DNA from 2 places in the Eubacterium sp. genome. Region 2 is predicted to be linked to the other one. Evidence: a T-box and tRNA genes for the amino acid it is inferred to sense, from the RefSeq annotation. Region 2 holds a T-box; the other holds one or more tRNA genes.

Region 1 (10,879 bases), on a different contig from region 2:
CAAATCAGGCATCAAAAGACTATGTTTTTGATATTGATAGATTTGCTTCTTTTGAAGGAAACACAGGTCCATATATTTTATATACAATTGTTCGTATTAAATCAATTATCGAAAAATACAAAGAAGAAGGAAAGACAGTAGATAATCTTTCTATTATTGATACAGATAATGATGAACAGTTACAGTTAATGCTTGAAATTGCCAAGGCGAATGAAGTAATTGAAAATGCAGCTAAGGAATTAGCCCCACACAAGATTTGTTCATATATTTATGATTTATCAAATGCATTTAACAGATTTTATCATGGAACAAAGATTCTTTCTGAAGCAGATGAAAAGAAGAAAGAAGGCTATATTGCATTAATTAACATGGCAAAGAAAGTATTAGAGACAGGTATTGATTTACTTGGTTTCTCAGCACCAGAGAAAATGTAATGTTTATACATTACTTTTTCATAAATTTTATATTTTTAATATTTTTTATGGTTATATTTATAACCTTATTATCCAACAGGATTTATTTCTAAGAAACGGTGTTTCTTAAAAAAGGCATCACTTAGTTGTTTTAGCTAAGTGGTGCCTTTGTTGTCCAGTTGAGAAAATCTGATATGCTTTTTTCGTTTTCATAGGATAGAATATCATAAAATACACCGTCACCATGAAAACTTTTGCCTGAATCTTTTTCGTAGGTTATAGAATAATCTATACTTAATGGAATTTTTACTCCCCAATTTAAATAGAGTGTAAAAAAATAAGATGTAAATAGTTTGAATAATATTATAATGATTAAAATAATAGCAATGAAAATGGGTATTATTATTTTGTAGATTTTTTTGTTTTTCATTTTTTTGTTCCTTTTATGATAAAGACCGGATAGCTTATTAACTATCCGGTCTTTATAAACTGTTTAATAGTTATCTACTAGCTGTTTATTTAGTAGTAGTCTGTTCTGTAGTTGCTGCAGTAGTAGTCTGTGTAGCACTGCTGTTAGTTGTTCCCTTTACATTTGAATCACCCTTCTGAACAAGAGCGTTTCTAATGCTTTCAAGCTGGCTCTTAGATAATTCAGTGTGTGATGTAGTTGTTGCAGGTGTATAAAGACCTGTTGTAACTGCAATTGAATAACCCATGTATCCTATAAAAATAATTGCCACTAATGTAGTTACAACATAAGCTGCGATTTTCTTCATGTTTCTTTTCTTTGTGGCATGTTTTCTGTTGTACTTTTCCTGTTTGTACTTGTCTACTTTTTCTTGACTCATTTTTATGTACCTCTCAAAAATTTAATATTAGATAATTCAGAAAAATCACTGGATGTAAGCGATAATCAATTCTGTCTTATCTTTGGTTTAAATATAATGAATACAATCAAAATCGTTTTCATTTTCCGAAACCAAAACACTATTAAATTATAAAGCAAAAACGGATGTAAAACAAGTGGGTTTGTGTTATAATAGTTTGAAAATTGCGTAAAAGAGGAAATCTATGAAAGAGTACAAGGTTATAATTTTTGATTTAGATGGAACCCTTAGCGATTCCGGTATTGGAATAACAAAGTGTGTTCAGTATGCTTTGAAAAAACTAAATATTATAGAAGAGGATTTGGAAAAATTAAAACATTTTGTGGGGCCGCCTCTTAAAGATGAATTAATGAAAACTTATGGTTGTTCAGAAGAACAGGCAAAGCAGGGTGTTGAATTTTATAGAGAAAGATATACACCTATAGGAATATATGAAACAAGCCTGTATGAAAAGGTGGAGCAGTTACTTATATCTTTGAAAGAAAAAGGTAAAATCATTGCTTTGGCAACATCAAAACCATTAGGCATGGCGAAGGAAGTTATTAAATATTTACATATTGAGCAATATTTTGATTATGTAAAGGGAGCAGATTTAAATGGTCCTATACATAATAAGAACGATGTATTGCTAGCTTTACTTAATGAAATTAATTCTGTAGATAAAAATGAAATGGTTATGATTGGAGATACTATTTTTGACATTGAAGGTGCAAATTCAGTTGAAATAGATTCAATAGGTGTTTCATATGGATATGGAGTTGTAGAAGAAATGAAAGAGAAAGGCGCAAAGGCAATAGCAAATACGCCTATTGATTTGTTGGATTTAGTTTAAAGGAGTATGTTTTGAAAGAAAGAACTTTAGGAAGAAAACTTTGGGGTATAGTAACTCCAATGTTAATTTATTTATGTATACAAATAGCAGTAATAGTTATTATTCAGGGTGGAATTACAGCGTATGGTATTTTCCATGGCATGTCATCATCAAAACTTCAACAATATTTAACAGAAATTACAAATAGCTATGCTATGTTACTTACAGGTATTTCTGCACTTGGAACAATTCCGATTATGGGACTGATGATGAAACTTGATATAGACGCAGATAAGAGAACAGGTGATTTTAAAAGATATGAATCAGTAAAAAAATGGAAATATTTATTGATACTGCCGTTTGGAGCGTTTTGTATGTGGTGGGCAAGTATGCTTGTGTCAATATTACAAATGTTTATGCCACAGTTTATGATTGACAGTTATTCAAGTACACAGACTGCCATTAATTCAAGCTCATTTATATCTCAGCTTGTTACAGCAGGCTTCATTGCACCTATTGTAGAGGAAATGATTTTTAGAGGGCTGATTTATAAAAGATTAAAAGTCTTATCTAATGTTACAATAGCTGCAATTTTATCGGCAGTATTATTTGGGGTATTTCATGGAAACTGGATACAGGCACCATATACTATTATTATAGGCTTGCTTGCTGTTTGGTTATATGAAAAGTATAAGTCAATTGTTGCTCCAATATTATTTCATATGGGAGCAAATATTACATCAGTGTTAGTTTCGGCAATGTCTGAGGCAGCGGCCACAGGAAGTGAAACAACAGAAACAATATCTAATAGCGAACTTATTTATGGCTTATTTACAGTGATGATTGTTTTTGCTTTGGCATCATTGGTTATTGGTGTTATAATAAACAAATTAGTTAAACCTAAGGAGGTATAAAATGAAATTATTAACAGTAGCTATTCCATGCTACAATTCAAGTGAATATATGGACAAGAGTATAAGAAGTGCAATTAGCGGCGGTGACAGAGTGGAAGTTGTAGTGGTTGATGATGGTTCATCTGATAATACATTAGAGATTGCGAACAAATATCAGAAGAAATTTCCTGATATTGTAAAAGTTGTTCATCAGGAGAATGGTGGTCATGGTGAAGCTGTAAATACAGGTATCAAAAATGCTACAGGTCTTTACTTTAAAGTTCTTGATAGTGATGACTGTCTTGGGAAAAATGCTTTACAGAAAGTCCTTGATTTATTAGAGGACATGGTTTCAAAAGATGCAGGACTTGACATGCTGATTTCTAACTTTATGTATGATAAGCAGGGAGCAAAGCATAAGAAAATTATGAAATACAAAAGCGCAATGCCTGTAGGAAGAATGTTTGGTTGGGATGAATTACATTTTGGCACATCACAGTATTTATTAATGCACTCGGTTATATATAGAACAAAAGTATTAAGAGAATGTAAGATGCAGCTTCCAAAACACACATTTTATGTGGATAATATTTATGTGTTCCAGCCATTACCATATGTAAAGAACATTTATTACTTAGATGTATGTTTATACAAATACTTTATAGGAAGAGATGATCAGTCGGTAAATGAATCAATTATGATTAAGAGATTGGATCAACAGTATAGAGTCACACGTATAATGTTAGATGTATACAACAATACTGTTATAGAAAATAAACACACAGATAATGCCATGGTTCATTACTTTGATATGATGATGTGTGTCTCATCAATTCTTTCTATATTGGAAGGTTCAGAACAAAGATTAAAAGACAAAGAAAAATTATGGCAGGATGTTTTAGAAAGTAATCCTGTGTTATATCAAAAGGTTAGAAAGTCACTTCTTGGTAGAACAATGAATCTACCTGGTAAAGTTGGAAGAAAATGTTCTGTAATAGGCTATGCATTAGCTCAAAAAATATTTGGATTTAACTAAAATGAAAAAAGCTAAGTCTCATTAATGAAAAGGAATGTAAACCAAACATTAATGAGATTTAGCTTTTTATATTAGAAACTAAATTATTTTTTTATAAAAATAAAACAATTATAAGTATTATAATCTAAGAATTGTAATTATTTTCTTTTGTTTAAAAAATAAAGAACCTGATGTTGTTTAGGATCTTTAATTTTTGGAGCAGGAAATTCTGTATTTCTAAACCACCATTTAAATACTATAAAGTACAGTATAAAAGCTAAGGCGGTTCCTGCTAAAACATCTAAAACAGAATGTTGTTTTAAAAACAATGTTGACATACATATCAAAATAGCTAATATAAGCGATATTACTTTAATATGTTTTCTTGAATTTAAGCCCTGCATGTGTGGACTTTTTACTAAACAAATGTGTGCGCTAATAGTCACGTATACGTGAAGACTAGGAAAAACATTTGTTGGTGTATCGTTATTGTATAGGAAATGGACTAAGTCAATAAGTATGTTTTCCCTACCGATATTAGAAAGTCGAAGTTCTAAACCGTTAGGATAGAATGTACATACCAGTAAAGCAATAGTCATTCCTGTAAACTCATAGGCACAAATACGATAAAATTCATTTTTTGAATGATAAAAAAGAAAAACAAATATAGCAGGTATATATAAAAACCACAATAAATATGGAATTACAAACCATTCGCAAAATGGAATAATATCATCCAAAGGACAATGCATAATATGAAGTCCCGGAAAATCTGCCGGTATATATTTTTCTAAAAGAATGAACCATGGCATATATATGAAAACATATAGTAAGGGCCATGCGTGTTTGTACTTACGAAGCTCATTGGATATTTTGCTCATAAGTCACCTTCATCTAATTGTTTATTTATTTTGAACTAATGATTTACGAGAAATGAAACTCGTAATCACAAGTAGTATAATAGACACATTATATTAAAAAACTATTACAAAATGCACACAAATTTATAAAAATTTGATAGAATAGTTATGGTCCTAAAAAAGTATAACATTGTGAAAATGAAAAATAAAGACTTATTAAATATAAAAATATTAGAGTTATTTATATAAGAATATTAGAGAGTAATTAAAGAAGGTAGGAAAAATGAACATTAATGAAATTATTGCAGAAGAATTACAGGTAAAAGTTTGGCAGGTAGAAGCAGCAGTAAAGTTAATAGATGAGGGAAATACAATTCCTTTTATTGCCAGATACAGAAAACCCGTAACGGGAGAGTTAAATGACGAACAGTTAAGAGACTTAGATGAAAGACTAAAATATTTACGTAATTTAGAAGAGAAAAAAGAGACAGTTATTGCTTCTATTGAAGAACAGGGCAAAATGACTGATGAATTAATGAAGCAGATAAAAGAGGCTAAGACTATTGTTGCAGTGGACGATATTTACAGACCATACAGACCAAAACGAAAAACAAAAGCAACAGAAGCTAAGGCAAAAGGTTTAGAGCCACTTGCAAATATTTTTCTTCTTCAAAAGAGTGAGAAGACACCGGAGGAAGAAGCGAAGAATTATATTAATGAAGAATTAGGTGTGGAAACAGTAGTAGATGCCATAAATGGTGCAAAAGACATTATTGCAGAAGCTGTGTCAGATGACGCAGAATATAGAAATGCCATAAGACATACGGTAATTAAGCATGGAAATATAACATCTAAGGCAAAGAATGAAGAGGAACAGACACCTTATGAAAATTACTATGCCTATAGTGAAGCTATTGATAAAATTCCAGGTCATAGAATATTAGCAATTAATCGTGGCGAAAAAGAAAAGGTACTTAATGTAAAAATAGAAATGCCTGATGAAAATATTATTAGAGTTTTGGAAAAATCCATAATTGTAGGCCAAAGTCCTTTTTCAGACGTTTTAAAAGAAGCAATTGAAGATGGTTTTACAAGATTAATAAAGCCAGCCATTGAAAGAGAAATAAGAAACTCTTTAACAGAAAAGGCAGAGGACGGAGCAATTTCAGTATTCGGCCAGAACTTAAAACAGCTTCTTATGCAACCACCAATTGCAGGAAAAACAGTATTAGGCTGGGATCCTGCTTTTAGAACAGGCTGTAAGCTGGCAATTGTAGATGAGACAGGCAAAGTATTATACACCAAAGTGATTTTTCCAACAGCACCACAAAATAAGGTTGAAGAGTCAATTAAGATTGTTTTAGATCTTGTTAAGAAATACAATGTTAGCCTTATATCATTGGGAAATGGTACAGCTTCAAGAGAATCAGAAGCAGTTGTATGTGAAATAATTAAGAGATGCCCTACAAAATTAGAGTATGTAATAGTAAATGAAGCAGGAGCTTCTGTTTATTCTGCAAGCAAACTAGCAACAGAAGAATTTCCTAATTTTGATGTGGGACAAAGAAGTGCAACTTCAATGGCAAGAAGATTACAGGATCCATTAGCAGAACTTGTAAAAATTGAACCAAAGGCAATTGGCGTAGGACAATATCAGCATGACATGAATCAAAAGAAACTGGAAAATGTACTTGGAAATGTTGTGGAAGATTGTGTTAATAATGTAGGCGTTGATTTAAATACAGCTTCAGCATCTCTTCTTGAATATGTTTCAGGAATAAGTAAAACCCTTGCAAAAAATATTGTTGCATATAGAGAGGAAAACGGTCAGTTTACAACAAGAAAGCAGCTATTAAAAGTTGCTAAATTAGGTCCAAAGGCTTTTGAACAGTGTGCAGGTTTCCTTAGAATCAGAAATGGTAAAGAACCTTTGGATTATACAAGTGTTCATCCTGAAAGTTATACAGCAGCTAAAAAGCTTTTAAAGAAATTTGGTTACACAACAGATGATTTGCTATCAGGAAATGTTAAAATTGCAAAAGATGTAAAAGACATTAAAGCTGTGGTAGAAGAAATTGATACGGACGAAATAACCTTAAAAGATATGATTGCTGAAATGGAAAAGCCGGGTAGAGATCCAAGAGAAGAAATGCCTAAGCCAATCCTTAAAAGTGATGTTTTAGATTTTGATGATTTAAAAGAAGGCATGGAACTTAAAGGAACTGTAAGAAATGTAATTGATTTTGGGGCTTTTGTTGATATTGGTGTTCATCAGGACGGTCTTGTTCATATTTCAGAAATGAGTGATAAGTTTATAAAACATCCATTAGATGTGGTATCTGTTGGAGATGTTATAAATGTGAAAGTATTAAGTGTTGATAAGCAAAGAAAGCGTATTCAGCTTACTATGAAATTATAATGTAAGATTGCAGTTTGATGTAAGATGCTGCTTAATGTAAGATTACAGTTTGATGTAAGATTATAGTAGAAAAATGGTTTGCTTCCTATAAGGAGTCAAACCATTTTTTTGTATATTCAAGAAAGTTCTGTTCATCCTCTGTAAGTAATTTATCCTTATCCCAGGCGATGGCAAGAGAACGGGATACTTTTTCTTTAAGTGGAACTATTGTAACTTTATCTGAATGTTGCAGGTTAAAAAACTTTTCAGGCAGAAGCCCAATCCCCTTATCCTTTTCAATCATATATCTAAGAGCCGCGTAATCATGGGTTTCAAAAACAACATTAGGAGTAAAATCACCATAAGTTTTACTACAACAAAAAAAGATGATGTGCCGGAAACAACTGAAAATGTAACAACAGGCAACAATACAAATGCTAGTACAACTGCTAAAAAAGCACTTAAGAAAACAAAGATAACTAAAAAGAGCAAGAAAAAATTAGCTTCAAAGAAAATTAAATTAACATTTAGGAAAGTAACAGGAGCTAAGAAGTATGTAGTACAAGTGTCAACAAGCAAAAAGTTCAAAAAGGTACTATATAAGAAGGTTGTCAGAAAGACAAAAGCTACTCTTTCAAGTAAGAAAATTAAAAATAAAAAGAAATTATATGTAAGAGTAAAAGCAGTAGGTGCAAGCAAATGGTCAAAACCTGCAAGAATTAAAAGATAAAATTTACATAAGGGATAAAAAATGGTACAATATTCCATGTTGAAGGGGGTGAAAGACTTAAATTATATTTTCAAGAAAATTCTAAATTTCTAAAATAAGTATGAAAAGTATTTCCCAAATCCCCAATAAAATATTATACGCGGAGGAAGTGTTTATGAAAAAAAGAACATTAAAGTATTTATTTTTAATTGCTGCAATTATGTTTTGTGTAAGTAGTAATACAAAAGTACAAGCAGCATCAGATTTTGTTATTAAAAAGAGTGGGCAGGAGTACATACTGACAGAATATAAGGGAAGAGATACTACAGTATATGTTCCTAAAAAAGTAACTATTATAAACGGAGCTTTTAAGAATAATAAGAAAATCAAAAAAATCGTTTTATCAGATAAGGTAGACAGTATTTACGATGGTAGTTTTGATACGTTGAAGAATCTGAAAGAAGTAGTTTTTTCAAAAGGTTTAACAACAATAGAAAAAGGAGCTTTTAGAAAGTGTCCTAAAGTAAAGAGCATTAAAATTCCTAAAAAATGCAAATATATAGGTGATTATGCTTTTGCCGGATTGTCAGGTTTGAAATCAATAAAAGTTGAAAAAGGCAATAAATCTTTTAAAGTGTACAAGGGAGCATTATTTAACAGTAAGAAGACGGAGTTAATTTGTTACCCAAGAAAGTATAGTGGGAACAAAGTGTTTACCATTCCAAAAACAGTAAAAGTTATTGCAAGTTACGCATTTAAGGATAATTGTTATTTGGAAAAATTAATAATCAAAGGTGATGCTTACGACGGTGGCTATGATGATATGAAGGCATTTACTAATATGAAAAAGCTCAAAACTGTAGTGTTTAAAACAACACAGAAGAGAGATAATATTAGTTTTCGTAATTGCAAAAAATTAAAAAAAGTTGTCTTAGCTGAAGGAACTGAAAAGATTGTAGACAAGCAATTTTATGGTTGTAAAAATTTAACAGATATTAATATTCCAAAATCTGTGAAAATAATTGAAAAGAATGCATTTAAAGGTTGTACAAAATTAAAATTGTAGAATTAAGAGAAAAAGCATCGAAGATAAGGTTATGAAAAACTTTGTTTTCGATGCTTTCTTATGTGATGGAAAATAAGTCTGAAAATTCTATTGAATAAATTTTTAATTGTACATACACTTGGAACCAAAATAAAATAGTTGCTGTATAGGCGTACATTGGTTGATTTATGCTATAAAAGCTACAGATATGTCTATGAGATTTGGTTCTATAGCAAAGGAATAATAGAGTGGAATTTAGATATGCAAAATGGCCAAAATAAAAAATATTAAAAAAATAAAAAAAGTGCTTGACAATTTTCGCTCAAAAGTATATATTAATAAAGCAGTTTGAAAGCAATGGGATCTTAGCTCAGCTGGGAGAGCATCTGCCTTACAAGCAGGGGGTCACAGGTTCGAGCCCTGTAGGTCCCATTTATAGTTTTCAAATGACAATTTAATAATTAACACTTATGTGTTATTCATTGTGGCGAGATAGCTCAGTTGGCTAGAGCACACGGTTCATACCCGTGGTGTCGAGGGTTCGAATCCCCCTCTCGCTACTTTTTTATTGCCCTAAAATATTTTTTGTTTTAGGTTTTTTTTTACCAAAACTAAGGGCTTAGATAACTTTTTTCATTTTTGTACATAATATAATGATTTTATTAAAAAGTGTGGTATAATAAAAGCATCTTTGCGGAAAAATATAATTTAATAGGAGAATACTATGAGAATAGGGATGGGATATGATGTCCATAAATTAGTAGAAAACAGAAAATTAATATTAGGCGGAGTGGAGATTCCATACGAGTACGGACTTCTTGGACATTCAGATGCAGATGTTGTTGTTCATGCAATTATGGACGCTTTACTTGGTGCAGCAGCATTAGGTGATATAGGAAAACATTTCCCTGATACTGATCCGCAGTATAAGGATATTTCAAGTATTAAATTATTGAAGCATGTAGGAAAATTATTAGAAGAAAATAATTATGTAATAGGAAATATTGATGCAACAATTATATGCCAGAAACCGAAACTTGCTCCCTACAGGGAACAGATGGTGAAAAATGTGGCAGATGTATTAAATATTAATGTGAATCAGGTGTGCATAAAAGCAACAACAGAAGAAGGGTTAGGTTTTACAGGGGAAGGACTTGGAATTTCATCACAGGCTATTGTATTGTTAGAGGAGAATATACATAACAGATAGAAGGCAAAATATGAAAGATTATCAATTACACGAAATAAAAATAGAGGACTACAACCAAATAAATGAATATTACAATTTAAGAAGACCGGAGACGGCAGACAGTAATATACTTGATTTGTTCCTTTGGGAGAATTGTTATCCAACATGGTATTTTACAAATGAACATGGATTAATGTGGGTGGCAAAGAGTGAAGATAATCAATACTATTCATCAGTGCCTTGTTGCAGGGAAGAAGACTTGAAAGAATGTTTCCTTGAAACACAGGACTATTTCAACAATGTATTAAAGAAGAAACTAACAATGTACCTTGTTGATAAGAAGGCTCTTGAAACTTTAGATTTGCCGGAAGATGAATATATAGTAATACCTGACAGAACATACTACGATTATGTATATGATGCTGAAAAACTAAGAACTTTCAGTGGCAAAAAATACCACAAGAAGAAAAATCATCTAAATGCCTTTAAGAAAGAATATGAAGGTCGATACTCATTTAAGATTCTAGGTAAAGAAAATGAAAAAGAAATTTTAGAATATTTGGAAAAATGGAAAGAAACAAAAAGTCATGCTGAAGAACATGAGTTTATAGACAGTGAAGCAAAAGGAATCAAATATATTTTGGATAATGAAGAAGTTT
Region 2 (10,879 bases):
CCGGCAGAAACATTTCATGAAGCAGCTCAGGCATTATGGTTCTTATTCGTTATTTTACAGATGGAATCAAATGCATCATCTTTCTCACCGGGAAGAGCCGATAATTTTATGTATCCATATTATAAGCATGATATTGATGCAGGAATCGCGGACAATCAGTCAATACTTGAAATTATCGAAAGCTTATGGCTTAAGTTCAATGAGATTGTTTATATGAGAAATAAAAACAGTGCCAAGTTCTTCGCAGGTTTCCCAATTGGATTTAATATTGCAGTTGGTGGTCAGGATGAAAACGGAGAAGCTTTTGAAAATGAATTATCATATTTATTCTTAAAGGCACAGGAGCACATTGGTCTTCCACAACCTAACCTTTCAGTAAGATTGTGTGAAAAGACAAGTGATAAATTATTGAAACAGGCAATTAAAGTTGTTTCTTTAGGAAGTGGTATGCCACAGTTCTTTAATGACAAGGCTATCGTTCCAGCAATGATTGAAAATTTAGGCGTTGAAGAAAAGGATGCCAGAAATTATGCAATTGTTGGTTGTGTAGAACTTACAACACAGGGAGATAACTTAGGCTGGTCTGACGCAGCAATGTTTAACTTAAACAAGGCATTAGAACTTACATTAAATAATGGTAAGTGCTTAATAACAGGAAAACAGTTGGCACCTGACAGAGGTAACTTAACAACATTTGATACATTTGAAGATTTAGAGAAAGCGTTCAAGGAAAACATCGATTACTTTATGGATAAGATGATTCTCGCATGTGAACAGGTTGAACAGGCTCATATGGATCTTCTTCCAACACCTTTCTTATCATCAGTAATCAAAAACTGTATGGATAAGGGAATGGATGTAACAAAAGGTGGAGCAAAATACAACTTATCAGGCATTCAGATGATTCAGATTGCAAACCTTGCAGATAGTTTGGCAGCAATTAAACAGTTAGTATATGATGAAGGAAAAGTTAGCAAGGAAAGATTGTTAAAAGCCCTTCAGACAAACTATAAAGACGATGAAATCCTTAGAACAATGCTTCTTAACAAAGTTCCAAAATACGGAAATGACGTAGAATGGGTTGATGAATTAGGAGCAAAATGGGCAGGATATTTCAGAGAAAGAATTGGAAATTTCAAAAACTATCGTGGTGGAAAATATCATACAGGAATGTATACAGTTTCTGCGCATGTACCTATGGGTGAAAATGTTGGTGCATCTCCTGATGGAAGATATTCAGGAACACCATTAGCAGATGGTGGTATGTCACCGGTATATGGTCGTGACGAACATGGCCCTACAGCAGTTCTTAAATCAGTATCAAGACTTGATAAGAACTGGACAACAAACGGTGGACTTCTTAATATGAAGTTTTTACCTGAATTCTTTAAGACAGAGAACGGAATTGATAAGTTTGCTAAGATGCTTAGAACATTTGTAGATTTAGAAATTCCACATATTCAGTTCAACGTAGTTAATAAAGAAGACTTGTTAGCAGCTAAGAAGAATCCTGAACAGTATAGAAACTTAACAGTTCGTGTTGCAGGTTATACAGCATATTTCGTAGAACTTGCAGGAGAATTACAGGATGAAATTATTGCAAGAACAAGTTATAACGATATCTAAAAAACTCCGGTGGTTGAACCACCGGAGATAACATAAAAGTGTTTGGAAGGGATGAGTCATATGAAAGGATATGTTTTTGATTTTAAAAGATTTTCAACACATGATGGTAATGGAATACGAACTACAATTTTTTTAAAAGGGTGTACTCTTAATTGTGTATGGTGTCAGAATCCGGAAGGCATTTCCATAAAGCAAAGACCACTATATTTTCCAAACAAGTGTATTCATTGTAAGACTTGTGTTCACCTGTCAGAAAATGGTGGTGTAACAGAAGAAGAGGGCAAGATTAAATTAGATGTTTCTAAGGAAGAAGATTGGGAACATATAATTGATAGTTGTCCGGCAGTTGCATTGACAATGGATTCAAGGAAAATGACAGTAGAGGAAGTTGTAGAAGAGGCCAGCAAAGATGCACCATTTTTTAAGTACGGTGGTGGAGTTACTCTTTCGGGCGGTGAACCTTTATACCAGCATGAGTTTGCAATTGAAGTTTTAAAAGAATTAAAGAAAAAGAACATTGCTACAACAATTGAAACTGCTTCTCACATACCAACAAGAATATATCAGGAAGCAATGAAGTATATTGATCATGTTTTTGCGGATTTGAAAATTATTGATTCAGCAGACCATAAGAAATATACCGGTGTGGACAATGAACTTATAAAACAGAATTTGGAATGGTTGTTATCCTCAAAGAAAGCGAAGGATGTAATTATAAGAACACCTTTGATTCCGGGAATGACTACCAGTGAAGAAAACATTGCAGGAATTGCAAGATTCATATCAGATATTTATCCTGATGTTAAGTACGAGATACTTAATTACAATCCATTAGCACAGGCAAAATATGATATGGTTGACAAGCAGTTCTGTTTTGAAGATAACCCACCGTTATATAGCGATGAACAAATGAGAGCATTTGGAAAAATTGCTACAGATAATGGAGTAAAAAATCTCATTTTAGAAATATAGTGTAAGTGCAGAAGACAAAGGTCACAATATCTAAAATAAATTACAGATAAAAATTGAAATTAAAGATTAATATGTACCTAATTAACTTAATGTTAATTTAAATAAACAATAAAGAAAGAGAAAATTTGGAGGTATCAAAATGAAATTTATTATTGATGATGCAAACATAGCTAAGGTTAAGGAAATTTGGGATTTATATCCATGTGATGGTGTAACAACTAACCCATCAATTCTTGCAAAAAGCGGAAGAAATCCTTACGAAGTTTTATCAGAACTTAGAGAAATCGTTGGAAAAGATGGCGAGCTTCACGTACAGGTAGTATCAAAAGATGCTGAAGGAATGATTAAAGAAGCTGGCGTTATTAGAGAAAAATTAGGAGAAAATACATTTGTAAAGATTCCTACAACTCCACAGGGCTTAAAGGCTATGAAGACTTTAGCACCACAGGGAGTAAATATTACAGCTACTGCTATTTACACACCAATGCAGGCATTCTTAGCTGCAAAGGCTGGAGCTAAATACACAGCACCTTACATTAATAGAATAGATAACTTTGGATACAATGGCGTACAGGTTGCTATGGATATCCAGGATATTTTTGAAAATAACAATCTTCCATGTGAAGTTCTTGCAGCAAGCTTTAAGAACTCACAGCAGGTACTTGAACTTACAAAATACGGAATTGGTGCAGCAACAATTGGTTGCGAAGTTATTGAAAACCTTATTAAGAATAAGGCAATTGATGCAGCAATCGATGTATTCAATTCAGATTTTGCTTCAATTACAGGCGAAGGGAAGACAATGGCTGATTGCTAATTCACAATCTCTTTCTAATAGGCGGGTTTCACCTACGGGTGGCCCGCTGTTTTTTTTATATAATAAGAAATTCCTTTAGAATTTCTTATTATATAAAAAACGTTCCACTAGGGAAGCACACTCGTGCGAAAGGAAAAATGTTGCTTTCCAATTAAAAATCCCAGTCACTATAACTATCATAGCTACTATATCCGCCTAAACTATTAGAAATAGATGAACCTACCATTGATGCAGCCATTGAAGCTACAATCGCAACGGCAACAATAGTTAAAACAAAAGAAATTAATAAAGCATATCCTTTTTTGTCAGAGCTAATATCAGCTAAATCAATATAGCTAATTATAAACATTAAGGATGCATATATCATTCCGACATATAAAACTAACATTCCCAAAAGCGGAATAATCATCATTAATATAACTGAAACCACAAGTACGATAGTATTAATAAAAGCATTAACACCTACTAATGAAACAGCATCGCTGAATTTCATCGAACCTTTAAAGAATGTACTTGTTGTTAAAACGAGTAAACCAGCCAATGCAAAATAGTAAGCTGCAAATATTAAAGCAAACATAAGTGAGACTGAAAAAGCAGAATTACTTATAAGCGAACCCAAAATAGGTATACGGTATAAAGCTGTTGCACTTGTACTAATAAGTATAAAAAACATAAGAAATGTTACGATTATATTTGTGCAAATCATTAAGATGCCGTAGGTAGAATCTTTCTTATCTGCGAATTCTTTTGCAATACCTGTTGGTGATTTAAAGAAACTTGTGAATTTTGAAAAGATGAATTTAAACTTTTCAAAAACAGCATTTGCTTTACCAGCTTCGAAAGTTGCTTTAGTATCTGAGGAGTTACTGTTTGCATTTTCATTAGTTGCTGACTGTGAATTGCTATTCTGATTTTTATCTTTATTGCTTGAAGAATTATTATTTTCAGAAGCAATGGAGCTCTCTGCATTTACAGAATTAATGTCAGATTCTGGGTTGCAAGTGTTTGGGTTTGTAGTTTCATTATTAGAGTTTTGTGCATTTGGATTAGTTGTTACATTATCCTGGCAGTTGCACACTTCGCCGTCTTCTAGCGGTTTACCGCAGTGGATACAAAATTTTGCCATTGTTATCCCCCTCCTAAATTATTATTAAAATATATTTAAACAGATTATTATATGAAAAGAATTATAAGAATCTGATTAAACGTTACATAAACTTAGATAATTGTACAAAAAAAAGGAGTAATATGTCAAATTATGCAAAAAGCTCATAGGATAAATACAAAAAAATAGTGTAGGTAGTCAATAAATATTTTAAAATATTAGAAAAATAAGGTCGAAAAGATTCATAAATAATGATAAAATAAAGATTATATGAAAAATTGTACAGACAAAAGGATAAATGTAAAAAAGTGTTCAGGAGAAAGGAATCTGTATGCATATAGTAGTGTGTGATGACGATAAAGGTTGTTGTACAAAAATAGAAAAATGGGTGAAGGAATACAAAACTATAGAAAGTGTCGATATAACAGTGGACGTTTTTTATAGTGCAGAGACTTTAATTGAAAAAATGAAAACAGGATATTTTTTCGACATGATATTTCTAGATATAGAATTACCGAAAAAAACAGGAATTGATTTAGGAAAAATTATTGTAGAAAAATATGATGAACGCTTAGTAAGTATAGTATTTATTTCAGGTAAAAATATTTATTGCGAAAAGCTGTTTGATTTGGAACCGCAGAATTTTCACTTGAAACCTATAGAAAAAGAAATGGTTTTCAATGATTTGAAAAAATATGTGGATAGAAATAGAAACAATAGAGCAATTTTAAAGTACAATGAAAACGGTGTGAAGAAGGGTATATACATTGGAGATATAATTTATATTGAGGCTCGTGAGAAAAATCTGGATGTATATACTAATGATGGAAAGATGACACAAATTCGAGGAAGCATCAAGAACATAGAAGATGAATTTGGCATGTATTACATAGTTAAGTGTCATAAATCCTATGCAGTAAATGCAAAGTATATAGAACGTTATGTTAATAAAAATCTTATATTGAGTAATGGAAAAACTATAGCTGTTGGCAGAAAATATGTACAAAAAATAAAAGAAATATGGTCTAAGTACGAGGAGGATTCGTTTAGATAATGGAAACTATAATTTTTTTAGCAACAGGAATTTTACAGGTATATGAAATAGATATATTATGTAAAGGTTTTTTCAAAGAACAGAGAACTAATAGGATACAATCTTATATGGCATATTTTATAACATATTGTCTCATATCTTTTCCATATTTACTATTTAATATTCCGGTATTAAATACAGTATGCTCTTTTTTAGGAATTATCGTAACGGCTATTACATATAAAGGAACAGTTAAGAAACAAATAGCATCTGTATTTCTATTTATGGCGACAATGTGTTTGTCTGAAGGGATAGTGGCATTTGGTGTAGGAGCCTTTACCCCGGAAGTATTCCAACGAAATGAGTATTATTCATTAACAGGAACAGTGTGCCTTCCAATCGTTCAGCTTGTTGTAGTATTGTTGTTGAGAAACTTTAGCAACATACGTGACGGAGAACATATTTCAGCAGTATATTGGATAATATCAATATTCCTACCAATATCATCAATAGTAATGTTTTATCTATTTTGTAGAAATATAACACACAATGATGTTGCAATTATAACTTGTGTAATTATTTTGATTGTTATAAATGTTTTCGTTTTCTACTTATATGATGAGGTGGCGAAAAATTACAAGTTAGAAAGTAAAAGTAGAGAGCTGGAGTTACAAACAAAATATCAGGAACAACAGTTGAAAACAATGAATGATTCTGTTGAAAAAATCAGAGCATTAAAACATGAATTCAAGAAACATTTTTCCATGCTGGAAACTTTAAGTGAAAGTAAAAATTATGAGGAACTTAACAAGTATTTGCAGGAAATTAATGCAGGCTTTAATCAGGCAAACAAATATATAGAGTCCGGAAATATAGTAATTGACAGCATACTAAATTACAAACTTCAGGAAATGTATGAAAAGGACATAAAAGTAGACACAGAAATTGTACTGCTGGAAAAACTGGACATATCATTTTATGATTTCAATATTATTCTGGGAAATCTCCTTGATAACAGCATTGAGGCAGCAGAACAAACAGAAGAAAAGTACATAAAAATTTATATAACCTATAGAAAACACAAATTAGACATTGAGATACATAATACTACAAATAATAAAGTGGATATGAACAATGTAAAGACAACCAAAAAAGATACAGTAAATCATGGGTATGGAATCAAAAACATAAAAGAAATTTTGAATAAGTACGAAAGTGTATATGATGCAGAGCAGGATGGAAATATGTTCAAAACAAAAATGTGCATTTTCATGTAAAAAGATAACCTTAAAAAGTTTTTATTTTGAAAAGCTGCTTAAATTTTATTATTAGGATATTTAAGTAGCTTTTTCTATATGATAGGAAGTCCTTTTATGCTACTTATAAATCTACAAATTCCGAGAAAAAACAAGAAAAATTTCTTAAATTGCAAGAAAAAAGTGTCGTTCATTCCCAAAAAACTACCGTTTATCGCAAAAGTGAACTTTTGGGGCAAAAATGTGCTATCGTATAAGGCATAAAAAGGAAAGGAGGAAAAACATTATGAAAAAGGAAAAATTTATAAAAGGCTTTGCAAATGTTTTAGCTGCTGTAGCTGTTACAGTAACATCTGGTGTTGCAACAACAGGTTGTTTTGCTTTTTTACATCAGCCGGAACTTCCAAAGGGAGCAGAAAAACTTAGAAAATTCAAATAGGAAAAATTTAATTGGTAAGATTTAAAAATTACCATGAAGTAACAAATGAAAAGAACTACAAAGGAAATAGATAAAATGACAAACATGCTAACTAATTTTATTATTCAGCATAGCGATGTTAAAAGGGAAGACGCAGACATAATCGCATTCGGCGTAAAATATGGATTAATTACATTGGCAGAAATATTGGGAATGGTTGTTATATCTTTTCTTATGAGAGAACTTATTCCGGGAGCGGTTATATTAATCGCTTTTATTTCTATTAGAGTTTATGCAGGTGGCTATCATGCGAAAACTTTACCAAGATGTGTCGTAATGTCCACCATTTTGTTTACATTGATAATTCTTGGTTACAAAATGTTATACTTGCCGATAATTGTTAAGGGACTAATTGCATTATTTTTGGGAGTATTAATATTGATATTTAGTCCGGTTGAAAATGATAATAGAAGATTATCTGAAAACGAGAAAAAAGTATTTAAAAACAGAGCGCTTCTTTTCTATAGCATAAGCTTGATAATTTTTATGTTAATCAAAAAATTATCCAACATATTAGTGTGGGCGTATTTGATGATTCTTGTAGTGTTAATTTGGGGCATTGTAAAAGAGAGAATGAAAATGACTAGCGAGCGCTAGGTTGAAAATGAAGAACAAAAGAAAGGAATCAACAGGCAGAGGATGGCGGCTTTGGCGCTTTGAATAAACACTGGCAGTTGGTTTTGTGAAAAGCTTCAAAAAATCTAGGAGGATAGGTTTTTTGAGGCTTTTTTGATAAAATAAGAAAAAAAAGAATAACAGAAAAATAGCAAATAGTTTTTGATAATAAGAAGGAATTAAAAAAATGGGGAGTTGATATAGGAGACAGCAAAGAAGGAAAAGATGACTTTTTGTGTTATTCTTTTGGGTATGAAATTAAAAGAATATATCATAGCAAATATAATCCGGATAGAGAGTGGGATAATATTTTTTAAATAACATTACACAGGAAAGGGGCATTTTATGTCTAAGAAAAGAATTCTTATAGGTATAATAATTTTATGCCTAATGACAGTGGCAATATTTTGTATAAATGACTACAGACATCAGGAATATTATCACGACATAGAAAAAATAGTATCAGAATCTATAAAGGGAAATATAGATAGTGATGCCATAGACAGTGAGGCTGGGAAGAAATTATATGATTATGTACAAGATATGTATAAGGAATATGATGGCTTAGACGTAAAAGAAGCTGAAGGTTTATGGGATGAAGCAGACTGGAATGAAAAAACAGTTTGGATTAATGAAACTTTTAGTGGAAAGTTAAAGAATTCCTCAAAATCAGAAAAGACTGAGAATGCAGAGAGCTTTAAGATATTTTTTATTATAAAAAACGGCAATGTGTATATCAAAAAAGCAGGTGTATCTGTTAGCGAGGAAGGTGAATATATTTCTGATTTGGATAAATAGGTTCGTTTAATACAACCATGAAGATATAATAAAATTTATACAGGAAAGATAGGTAAAAATTATGGAGATATGTCTTGCATTAATCGCAATGATTGTAATAATTCTTATTTGCTTTATTGTGAAAAAGGTTACAAAAAATAAAAAAAGACCAATATCAATTTTATTAATTATAATCGGCGTTATAGTTGTTAGTGCTGTAGGCATTGGTTTTGTAAAATTCTCAAATGATGAGCAGTATGTTGTGGTCAATGAAAATAATCAGGAAGTATCAATAAAGTTAAAGAATCATAAAGATTATTTTGGATACAAGTTTTATAGATTTAGCAGTTTTGATTCAGAAGAAAGCGTGCTTAAGGAACTTAAAGAAAATGGTTATAATGCATATTATGATGAAGATACAAAGAAAATTTTAATAGAGTATGAGAATGACACTTTTGAGATTAAAAAGGAGAAATCAGAAAAATTGTTGTTTGTAAATCGATACAGCTATATTTTTTGTAAAAATAATGGAAATTAGTGTAAGTATAAATCCAGCTAAAATTCCACGATTTTACTAAATACATAATTGACAAACTACCTATAAAATAATAGAATTAGTGGGTATGACAAACGCGTTGAAAGGAAGAGTAAACTCTAACAAAGCTAACAGAGAGTTCTGGTTGGTGAAAAGGAACAGTGGAGTGAAAGTTGAAGATGGCCCTGGAGCGGTGAAGGTGAGTATAGTATATGAGCCGTCAACGGTTACACCCGTTATAGTGTTAATGAGGTCTGAAAGTTTAACATATTTCATTGAAGATATTTTGATGATTGATTATGAATAGATAATGAAATTTCAGATAAAGTAAAGTGGTACCACGAAGTCAACCCTCTCGTCTTTACAAGAAGACGGGAGGGATTTTTTTCATATAAAAGGAAATTCTATTAGATAAATTTCACAGTTAGACTGTAGAGAGTGTAGAAATAAAATGGGATTTCAGAAAAATAGTAGAAGGAGAAGTAAAATGAGCAAAACATATTATTTAACAACAGCAATTGCGTACACATCAGGCAAGCCACATATTGGCAATACTTACGAAGCAATTTTGGCAGACAGTATTGTACGTTTTAAAAGACAGCAGGGATATGACGTAAGATTTCAGACAGGAACAGATGAACATGGACAGAAAATCGAAATAAAGGCAGCAGAAGCAGGAGTAACACCAAAGGAATTTGTTGACAAAACAGCAGGTGTTATTAAAGAAATCTGGGATCAGATGAACACATCATACGACAGATTTATTAGAACAACTGATCCTGACCATGAAAAACAGGTTCAGAAGATTTTTAAGAAATTATATGACCAGGGCGATATTTACAAGGGTTACTATGAAGGTATGTACTGTACACCTTGCGAATCATTTTTTACAGAATCACAGTTAGTTGATGGAAAATGTCCTGATTGTGGTAGAGAAGTAACTCCGGCAAAGGAAGAAGCTTACTTCTTTAGAATGAGCAAATATGCAGACAGATTAATTGAACACATTAACACACATCCTGAATTTATACAGCCTGAATCAAGAAAGAACGAAATGATGAACAACTTCCTTCTTCCGGGACTTCAGGATTTATGCGTTTCAAGAACATCATTCAAATGGGGAATTCCAGTAGACTTTGATCCTGACCACGTAGTTTATGTATGGATTGACGCATTATCAAACTATATTACAGGATTAGGATTTGACCTTGATGGAAACAGTGATCCAATGTTTGAAAAATATTGGCCTGCAGACCTTCATTTAATTGGAAAAGATATTTTAAGATTCCATACAATTTATTGGCCAATTATGCTTATGGCACTTGATCTTCCACTTCCAAAGCAGGTATTTGGACATCCTTGGTTATTACAGGGTGATGGTAAGATGAGTAAGTCAAAGGGTAACGTAATTTATGCTGATGATTTAGCAAGTATTTTTGGCGTAGATGCAGTTAGATACTTTGTACTTCATGAAATGCCATTTGAAAATGATGGAACTATTACATGGGATTTAATGGTTGAGAGAATGAACTCAGACCTTGCAAATACATTAGGAAACCTTGTAAACAGAACAATTTCAATGTCAAATAAATATTTTGGTGGCGTTGTTGAAAACAAGGGTGTAGAAGGTGACGTTGACGCAGACTTTAAGAAAGTTGTATTAGA

Evidence for each region. A T-box is a leader RNA that pairs with one kind of tRNA and senses whether it is charged. The one in region 2 lies ahead of metG (methionine--tRNA ligase), so its partner is inferred to be a tRNA-Met.
Region 1: it encodes a tRNA-Met, which carries the amino acid that the T-box ahead of metG (methionine--tRNA ligase) is inferred to sense. The anticodon was not compared.

The regions. Positions count from the first base shown of each region.
Region 1 covers NZ_DBLZZO010000034.1:5,908-16,786, reverse strand. Annotated here, with positions in the region: gene argS (arginine--tRNA ligase) at 1-434, shown strand, start outside; gene ACZM4J_RS10885 (hypothetical protein) at 565-843, opposite strand; gene ACZM4J_RS10880 (hypothetical protein) at 929-1,261, opposite strand; gene ACZM4J_RS10875 (HAD-IA family hydrolase) at 1,485-2,132, shown strand; gene ACZM4J_RS10870 (CPBP family intramembrane glutamic endopeptidase) at 2,144-3,025, shown strand; gene ACZM4J_RS10865 (glycosyltransferase family 2 protein) at 3,027-4,040, shown strand; gene ACZM4J_RS10860 (phosphatase PAP2 family protein) at 4,178-4,900, opposite strand; gene ACZM4J_RS10855 (Tex family protein) at 5,163-7,298, shown strand; gene ACZM4J_RS10850 (type 2 periplasmic-binding domain-containing protein) at 7,384-7,581, opposite strand; gene ACZM4J_RS10845 (hypothetical protein) at 7,603-8,007, shown strand; gene ACZM4J_RS10840 (leucine-rich repeat domain-containing protein) at 8,162-9,052, shown strand; tRNA gene ACZM4J_RS10835 (tRNA-Val) at 9,391-9,463, shown strand; tRNA gene ACZM4J_RS10830 (tRNA-Met) at 9,518-9,591, shown strand; gene ispF (2-C-methyl-D-erythritol 2,4-cyclodiphosphate synthase) at 9,756-10,241, shown strand; gene ACZM4J_RS10820 (DUF2156 domain-containing protein) at 10,252-10,879, shown strand, end outside.
Region 2 covers NZ_DBLZZO010000023.1:3,283-14,161, reverse strand. Annotated here, with positions in the region: gene ACZM4J_RS08835 (glycyl radical protein) at 1-1,626, shown strand, start outside; gene ACZM4J_RS08830 (glycyl-radical enzyme activating protein) at 1,687-2,598, shown strand; gene ACZM4J_RS08825 (transaldolase family protein) at 2,738-3,415, shown strand; gene ACZM4J_RS08820 (Yip1 family protein) at 3,567-4,541, opposite strand; gene ACZM4J_RS08815 (LytR/AlgR family response regulator transcription factor) at 4,852-5,574, shown strand; gene ACZM4J_RS08810 (sensor histidine kinase) at 5,574-6,830, shown strand; gene ACZM4J_RS08805 (cyclic lactone autoinducer peptide) at 7,096-7,248, shown strand; gene ACZM4J_RS08800 (accessory gene regulator ArgB-like protein) at 7,294-7,884, shown strand; gene ACZM4J_RS08795 (hypothetical protein) at 8,248-8,700, shown strand; gene ACZM4J_RS08790 (hypothetical protein) at 8,762-9,217, shown strand; T-box leader at 9,306-9,580, shown strand; gene metG (methionine--tRNA ligase) at 9,702-10,879, shown strand, end outside.